DNA from 2 places in the Polaromonas sp. CG_9.11 genome. Region 1 is predicted to be linked to the other one. Evidence: predicted binding sites of a transcription regulator. Region 1 holds the regulator's gene; the other holds the start of a gene.
The links. The regulator NrdR, encoded in region 1, represses ribonucleotide reductase genes. The targets are predictions, from matches to a motif close to CACNANATNTNGTG.

Region 2: IWX85_RS02890 (ribonucleoside-diphosphate reductase subunit alpha) is a predicted target of NrdR. The motif match lies at 1,940-1,953, and genes of this name have one in related genera.

Annotation. Positions count from the first base shown of each region.
Region 1 covers NZ_JADOVE010000005.1:158,033-162,360, forward strand. Annotated here, with positions in the region: gene IWX85_RS06310 (lytic transglycosylase domain-containing protein) at 1-126, shown strand, start outside; ZMP/ZTP riboswitch at 165-295, shown strand; gene glyA (serine hydroxymethyltransferase) at 355-1,599, shown strand; gene nrdR (transcriptional regulator NrdR) at 1,700-2,149, shown strand; gene pilV (type IV pilus modification protein PilV) at 2,290-2,943, shown strand; gene IWX85_RS06330 (PilW family protein) at 2,940-3,962, shown strand; gene IWX85_RS06335 (PilX N-terminal domain-containing pilus assembly protein) at 3,963-4,328, shown strand, end outside.
Region 2 covers NZ_JADOVE010000002.1:239,615-243,942, forward strand. Annotated here, with positions in the region: gene IWX85_RS02890 (ribonucleoside-diphosphate reductase subunit alpha) at 1-1,797, opposite strand, end outside; gene ampD (1,6-anhydro-N-acetylmuramyl-L-alanine amidase AmpD) at 2,240-2,839, opposite strand; gene IWX85_RS02900 (sigma-54 dependent transcriptional regulator) at 2,826-4,274, opposite strand; gene IWX85_RS02905 (ATP-binding protein) at 4,281-4,328, opposite strand, start outside.

The DNA of each region.
Region 1 (4,328 bases):
GGCAAGCGCCCGCCCACGACCACACCGCGTTTTGTTGCAGCGCCAGCACCTGCGCAAACCACATCGGTGTCCTTTCCCGCCAAACCGAAGACTTCAGACGAAGTTGCGCAATTGGACCAGTCCTGAGGGAGCGAACAAGCCGGCTGGGCGCCCTGCGCTACACTAGCGCGGTGCGCGACTGGCGATAGGCATCCAGGTTTTCAACCATTGATGCGGACGTGGGACACCACGGGGAAGCGCACCGTTTGCGGCCATCGGGCCAAAAAGCGTTCAGCCGTTCGCCTGGGCAGCCCTTGCTTCCTCGGCTCTGCAACAGAGCCAAAGGACAAGGAACCGAAGTCTTGAAGGACTGCCATGTACCATCGCAATATTCTCATCGAACAGACCGACCCCGAAATCTTTGCGGCCATCCAGGCTGAAAACGCCCGGCAAGAGCATCACATCGAGTTGATTGCCAGCGAAAACTATGCCTCGCCCGCCGTCATGGCTGCGCAAGGCTCGCAGCTCACCAACAAATACGCCGAAGGCTACCCCGGCCGCCGCTATTACGGTGGTTGCGAACATGTCGATGTGGCCGAGCAACTCGCCATCGACCGCGTCAAGCAGATTTTTGGCGCCGACGCCGCCAACGTCCAGCCGCATTGCGGCGCTTCGGCCAACGAGGCGGTGTTCCTCGCTTTCCTCAAGCCTGGCGACACCATCATGGGCATGAGCCTGGCCGAAGGCGGCCACCTGACCCACGGCATGCCGCTGAACATGAGCGGCAAGTGGTTCAACGTGGTGTCCTACGGTCTGAATGACAAGGAAGAAATTGACTACGACGCCATGGAGCGCAAGGCCCATGAAAGCAAGCCAAAGCTGATCATTGCAGGCGCCTCTGCCTACAGCCTGCGCATTGACTTTGAGCGTTTCGCCAAGGTCGCCAAGGACGTCGGCGCGATTTTCCTGGTTGACATGGCGCATTACGCCGGTTTGATTGCCGCCGGCATCTACCCCAACCCTGTGCCGCATGCCGACGTGGTGACGTCGACCACCCACAAGAGCCTGCGCGGCCCGCGCGGCGGCATCATCCTGATGAAGGCGCAGCACGAAAAAGCCATCAACAGCGCCATCTTTCCCGGCTTGCAAGGTGGACCGCTGATGCACGTGATTGCTGCCAAGGCCATCGCCTTCAAGGAAGCACTGTCGCCCGAGTTCAAGACGTACCAGCAGCAAGTCCTGAAAAATGCGCAGACCGTGGCTGAAACCCTGACCGAACGCGGCCTGCGCATCGTCAGCGGCCGCACCGAAAGCCATGTCATGCTGGTTGACCTGCGCGCCAAGGGCATCACTGGCAAGGAAGCCGAGGCCGTGCTGGGCAGCGCCCACATGACCATCAACAAAAACGCGATTCCGAACGATCCGGAAAAGCCGATGGTCACCAGCGGCGTGCGCATCGGCACGCCGGCCATGACCACGCGCGGCTTCAAGGACGAGGAAGCGCGCATGACGGCCCACCTGATTGCCGACGTGCTCGACAACCCGCGCGATGCGGTCAACATCGAGGCAGTGCGCGTCAAGGTTCATGCCCTGACAAGCCGCTTCCCGGTTTACGGCTGACTCACATGACAGGTAAAACAGCTATTCATTTGATAGCTGCTTGCGCCCGCGGCTGTTGCGCCAACGGCCTCAAACGCTTAAATGCTTGACCAGAGGACTTATGAAATGTCCTTTTTGCGGCCATCTTGAAACTCAGGTGGTCGAAACCCGGATTTCAGAAGACGCCGACTTCATACGCCGCCGCCGCCAGTGCGGCGCCTGCGAAAAGCGCTTCACAACCTATGAACGCGCTGATGTCAGCTTTCCGTCCATCGTCAAGAAAGACGGCCGCCGTACCGACTACCAGCGCAGCAAAATCCTGGGTTCAATGACCCTGGCCCTGCGCAAACGCCCTGTCAGCACCGCGCAGATCGATGCAGCGGTTGAGCAGATCGAGGAAAAGCTGCTGAGCCTGGGCTTGCGCGAGGTGGCTTCGAGCCGTCTGGGCGAATTGGTCATGCTGGAACTCAAGAAGCTCGACAAGATTGCCTACATCCGGTTTGCCAGCGTGTACCGCAGTTTTGAGGACATTGACGAGTTCAGGATACTGGTGGATGAGGTGGGGCGTTAAGGTCCGACAGTGGTTGGTGACCGTTTGCAGGACCGTTTTAGATATCATCGCGGCGGGTTTTCATTCCAAACGGTCAACTGAACTGGACAGACGGTGCAAGCTTCTTGCCGTTTGTTCTTGATGTCACATACCATTACAGTATGAAACGTCTTGAAGCCGTCGGTTCGTTAAAGGTAGATTCGTGCGGTTGCAGAAAACCAGCATCGTCGTACTCCACGGTCCGGCGCTCCAACGGTTTTTCCCTGATTGAAGTACTTATTTCCATCATCATTTTGTCGTTTGGTCTATTGGGCATGGTAGGGCTGCAAGCTGCCGCGTTGCAGGCCAACCGCGAGGCACGGCTCCAGTCTTCAGCCAGTGTTCTAGCACGTGAGATGGCGGAAATGATGCGTGGAAACAAGGACATCGGCCTTCTTTCAACCGCTAACCCTTATTTAGGCGACTTCACCAGCCCCCTGGCACCAACCACTGCGTCCTACTGCCTTAATGTTGCGAGTTCAACGGCCTGTGCCAGCAACACCGCAATTGCAGACGCACAGATGACTGAGTGGCTGGCGAGGGTGGCAAGCGAACTGCCTGGCGCTCGTGTAAGGGTCTGCATTGATTCCGCACCATTTGATACCAATGGCATTCCACAATGGGCATGCACTGCCAGCAGCACAGACGCAACAGCAATGATCAAAATGGGCTGGACCCGTGGCTCGACAAACCGTTCTTCAAGCGGCGACGCGGCCCTCGACAGGGCTACAACCCCCGCCATTGTTCTTCCGATCACACCTGGCAGCAGCTCATGAAAAGCTTGCATGCTCAGCTTGCCCCTTCCCCGCGCCGATGGAAGTCTTCACAGTCAATCCGGGACAGAGGGTTTACCCTTGTCGAACTGCTGGTTGCAATGGCCATCAGTTCTGTCATTGTGATTGCCGCAATATCCGCACTCATCGTCAGCCGTCAAGGATTCGTCACCGTCGATGCCGCATCACAACTCAGGGACAACGCCCGATTCGCAACAGACCTGATGCATCGGCTGGGCGTTCAGGCTGGCTATGAGGACTTCATCTATGCAACGACCAACCGGCTTATAAATGTCACCGGTGTTGCCAGTAATCCCGACCCATCCATATCCGGATTTAACAACTCAACACCGAGTACATCAGATCCATTCAACACTGCTACGGTCCGTACAACTGGGCTCGGTTTTGGAAGCGATATTCTTATCTTGCGCTATCAGGCCACAGAGACATTCCCAGGTTCAGGCGTATCCGATAGAAGCATGATCGATTGCGCAGGCAATCCATCCACTGCCATCCCCATCAACCGGGACGACCGCATCACCAGTGTTCTGTATGTCGACCTCAGCCAAGGTGAGCCTTCTCTAATGTGCAGTACAGGACCTTTAACCGCTCAACCAATCATTCAGGGCGTAGAAAACTTTCAGGTTCTTTACGGTGTTGACAACGTGACACCCAACACTGCGCCCGCTGCCGGAGCCACTACAGACTCTGTAGCAGACCGCTTCCTTCGCGCTGACCAGATCGTGGTGCCCAGTGATCCGGTTGGAACCAATGCGAACTGGCGGCGCGTACGAAGTTTGCGCATTGGCATGGTTATTCGCGGCCCGACTGCTTCGGCGCAAGACTCGGCGGCTCAGACCTTTTTCCCGTTGGGTCAGTCCAGGGCGTCCTCAAGCGGAAGCGCTGGGTCGGCCATGTCATCCACCAACGATCCAGGAACGATATTTTCTCCAGGTGCAGACAGCAGAATGCGCCAGGTGGTCACCTTCACGGTTCACCTTCGCAATGAACAAGGGCTTTGAATGAGACCCGAAACACGAATAACTTGCTACGTTTTAGAAAGCAGCGCCCAACGCGGCGCTTCACTCATCATGGTCATGATCGTCCTGACCATTGTTTCGTTGCTGGGCATCTCGGCAATCCAGGTTTCCATGATGAGCGAACGCGGGGCACGCAATGACAGGGATCAAATGCTTGCCTGGCAGTCTGCCGAAGCCGGGTTGATGGACGCCGAAAACGATCTGTTTGGTCCCGGCACATCCTCGCGACGCGCAACTTTCACGCCAGACACCAACTCACTAGCTTTTATTGACGGCTGCGGAACCACAGGCAACAGTAAAGGGTTGTGCCGTCTGGTGACCGCAGGAAAGCCCTCATGGCTGACGGTT
Region 2 (4,328 bases), on a different contig from region 1:
CAGGTTGCAGACGGCGGTTTCGGTTTCGCTGGTGTTGAGCGTGATCTCGGTGCACAGGTTGGACGAATGCACGACGCCGACATGCTGCTGCGGCGAGCGGATGTTGCAGGCGTCCTTGAAGGTGATCCACGGATGGCCGGTTTCGAACAGCATCGACAGCATCTTGCGCCACATGTCGGTGGCCTGCAGCTTGCGCGAGGGCTTGAGTTCGCCGCGCTCGGCGCGCGCTTCGTAGGCTACGTAAGCCTTTTCAAAGTCCTGGCCGTACTTGTCGTGCAGGTCGGGCGTGTCGGACGGCGAGAACAGTGTCCAGCTGCCTTTTTCCATCACGCGGCGCATGAACAGGTCGGGAATCCAGTTCGACGTGTTCATGTCGTGCGTGCGGCGGCGGTCGTCGCCGGTGTTCTTGCGCAGTTCCAGGAATTCCTCGATGTCCAGGTGCCAGGTTTCCAGGTAGGCACAGACTGCGCCCTTGCGCTTGCCGCCCTGGTTGACCGCCACGGCGGTGTCGTTGACGACTTTCAGGAAGGGTACGACGCCTTGCGATTCGCCGTTGGTGCCCTTGATGTGGGCGCCCATGGCGCGCACCGGCGTCCAGTCGTTGCCCAGGCCACCGGCAAATTTTGACAGCAGCGCGTTTTCCTTGATGGCGTCGTAGATGCCGCCCAGGTCGTCGGCCACGGTGGTCAGGTAGCACGATGACAGCTGCGAGCGCAGCGTGCCGGCATTGAACAGCGTCGGCGTACTCGACATGAAGTCGAACGACGACAGGATTTCGTAGAACTCGATCGCGCGTTCTTCGCGATTTTGCTCATTGAGCGACAGGCCCATGGCCACGCGCATGAAAAAGGCTTGCGGCAACTCGATGCGCTGCTTGCGAACGTGCAGGAAGTAGCGGTCAAACAGCGTTTGCAGGCCAAGGTAGTCGAACTGAAGGTCGCGTTCAGGCTTGAGCGCCGCGCCCAGGCGCGCCAGGTCGAACTGCTGGAGTTTTTCGTCCAGCAGTTCGTTTTTCACGCCCTTGGCGATGAACTCGGGAAAATAACTTGGGTAGCGCAGCACCATGGCTTCATGGTTGACTTCCTCGCCCAGCACTTCCCGGCGGATGGTGTGCATCAGCAGGCGCGCAGTGGCGTAGGTGTAGTCAGGGTCCTTTTCAATCAGCGTACGGGCCGCCAGGATGGACGCCTTGTAGACCTCGTCGATGGGCACACCGTCATAGAGGTTGCGCATGGTTTCCGAAACAATCGGGTCGGGCTTCACGTCGGCGCCGAGGTTGGCGCAGGAGGCCTGGATCAGCGCCTGCAGGTTGGCAATGTCGAGCGCCACCCGCTTGCCGCCATCCATGACATGCAGTTGCGGCACGGCAGGCGTCTGGGTCTGCAGTTGCCGGGTTCGCTCCTGGTTGTGCTTTTCGCGGTACAGCACATAGGCGCGGGCGATTTCGTGGTGACCGCCGCGCATCAGGCCAAGTTCAACCTGGTCCTGCACATCCTCGATGTGGAAAGTGCCGCCGCTGGGGCGTGAGCGCATCAGCGCGCGAACGACGGCCTGGGTCAGGGTGTCGACGGTTTCGCGCACACTGGCCGATGCCGCGCCCTGGGTGCCATGGATGGCTAGAAAAGCCTTCATCATGGCAACGGCAATCTTGTGCGGCTCGAATGCGACGACCGAGCCATTGCGGCGAATGATCTGGTAGTTGGCCAGCGCGCCGGAAACAGCCAGTTCGGTGTTGCGGGTAGAACTGCTGACGGGAACATTGGATGAATGGGGCACGGCGTAGGGTGCTGTTTGCATGATTTCCTCTGAATTTTTTGTGGCGAACAAGTGATATGCGGGATCAGTAAAAAGAAGAGGCCTGTCGAAAACCAGCGTTTCGACAGACTGGTTTTCTCTTCAATTGGGTGACCAGTCCCAAATGGGCTGATTGATGGTTAAGCACTATACCTAGTGTCTGACGCCGCTGCAACCACTACCGGTAGTGTACCGTTGCCTGGTGTTGTCGGTATCCAACCTGGCTTTTTTATTATTTTTTAATGCCGTCAAAGAGCTCCGGTTTTCCATGCGACCTTGCGCAAGCCTGATGGAATCAGGCTTTTCGATACCCGGCCTAGTGCTGGCGCGGCTTTCCGCCGGTTTTGGTTTGCAGACGCTTATAAAGCCTCGACAGGCAAGATGTTCAGGCTGGGATCATGGCATGCATGCAGGGGCCTGCAAGTCGACACACACGAGAGTGCCCTCAAGCAAGTCGGGGTAAATACCGATTGGGCAAAGCCAGTGAATCCTGCAGCAGGCGCCAGTCGAAGCCAGGTCCCGGGTCTAGTTTTCGCCCCGGCGAAATATGCTCGTGTCCGGCGATATGCGCCACGGGATAGGCCTGCATAAGCGCTGCGCACAGGCTGGCAAGTGTTTCATATTGCGGTGCTTCAAAAATGCTTCCTTCCAGGCCTTCGAGTTCGATGCCAATCGAGTCGTCATTGCACTGGCTTCGTTCCCGGTAAGCCGAGTGGCCGGCATGCCAGGCACGGTCGTCGCAGCCGACGAATTGCCAAAGGGCCCCTGTGCGGGTGATAAAAAAGTGCGCTGAAACCTCAAGTCCCCGGATGCCCTGGAAGTAGGGATGCGCGTCCCAGTCGAGCTGGTTGGTGAAAAGGCGCTGCACGTTGCCATTGCCGAATTTCCCCGGCGGCAGGCTGATTGAGTGAATCACGACCAAATCAATTTTCGCGCCAGCAGGGCGCTGATTGACGTTCGGCGACACCATGGCCCGCGCATGCCGATACCAGCCGTGCTGCCACAAGCCAGTGCCTGGCGGCAGGCCTGCTTCAGGCAAGGTCATCGAGGGCTTCGGCCGCATCATCGTGGCCTGGCGTGGTGATTCCCAGGCGGGCAATGCGGTAGCGGATCTGGCGCAGGCTCAAACCCAGCCGGATGGCGGCAGCCGTGCGGTTGAAACCGGTTTCCTGCAATACCTTGACCAGGATGCTTCGCTCCTGCTGGTCTAGAAAATTTTGAAGATTTTCTGGAACTGCTACAGGCTGCTCTGGCGGCGTGTCAACCTGCGACAGACTGTCTTCACCCAGGGCGACAGCCCGATGCAGGATATTTTCCAGTTCGCGGACATTGCCGTTGAGCGGCAGCGAACGCAGATGGGCGAGCACCGCAGGATTCAGCACGGGTACCTCCAGGCCGGATTCCTGGCAGATCCGGGCCAGCAGGGCATGGCAAAGTGCTGGCAAATCGTCCAGCCGTTCGCGCAGCGGGGGCACCGTGATCTCGATCACATTGAGCCGGTAATACAGGTCCTGGCGAAAACTGCCAACCTCGACCCCCAGTGCCAGGTCCTTGTGGGTGGCGCTGACGATGCGAACGTCGACCATGTCTTCCTGCGGCGAGCCCAGCGGCCGTACGGTGCGCTCCTGGATCGCCCGGAGCAGCTTGGACTGCATGGCCAGCGGCAGGTCGCCAATCTCGTCGAGAAACAGCGTTCCGCCCTTGGCCGCCTGAAAGTAGCCCTGCCGGTCCTGCACCGAGCCAGTGTAGGCACCCTTGCGCGCGCCAAAGAACTCGGCTTCGAGCAGGTTTTCGGGAATCGCGCTGCAGTTGACGGCCACAAAGGGATGGGCCGCACGGTGGCTGCAGCCATGCACGGCGCGCGCCACGAGTTCCTTGCCGGTGCCGGACTCGCCGCGAATCAGTACTGGCGCCATGCTGCCGGCGACCTTCACGATGCGTGACTTGACGGCTTGCATCACGGGCGTTTGACCGACCAGCTTTTGCAGGATGGGCGCCGCGTCAGGCGGTTTGCCGGGCGCCGGGACAGCCGCCCCGGCCGTTGGGCTGCGGCTATCGGCCTTGGCAAGGGCCTGGCTGACGTTTCGGGTTTCCTGCACGGCCGACGCCACCACACTGCGGAACTGCTGGAGGTCAACCGGTTTGGTGAGGTAGTCAAAGGCCCCGGCCTTCAGTGCCTCGACCGCATTTTTGGCCGAACCGTGCGCCGTGATGACCACGCAGCGTTCTGCGCGTTGCTGTTGGGCCAGTTCGCGCAGCAGTTCAAGCCCCAGCCCGTCAGGCAGGCGCATGTCGGTGATCACCGCATCGAACCGGGCGGCTCCAAGATGTTCGCGAGCCTGTTGAATCGTGCCGGCGGCTTCTATGCGGTAGCCCTGCCGAAGCAGCGTCAACTCGTACAGGGTGCGCAAGTCGGGCTCGTCGTCAACGATCAGGATGCGGGCGGGTAAGGGTAAGGGTGCGGGTGCTTGCGAATGCATGATTTTTCAGACGAGGACGGAATCCATGCTCGGCAGCTCGGTGCGCAGGCGCTG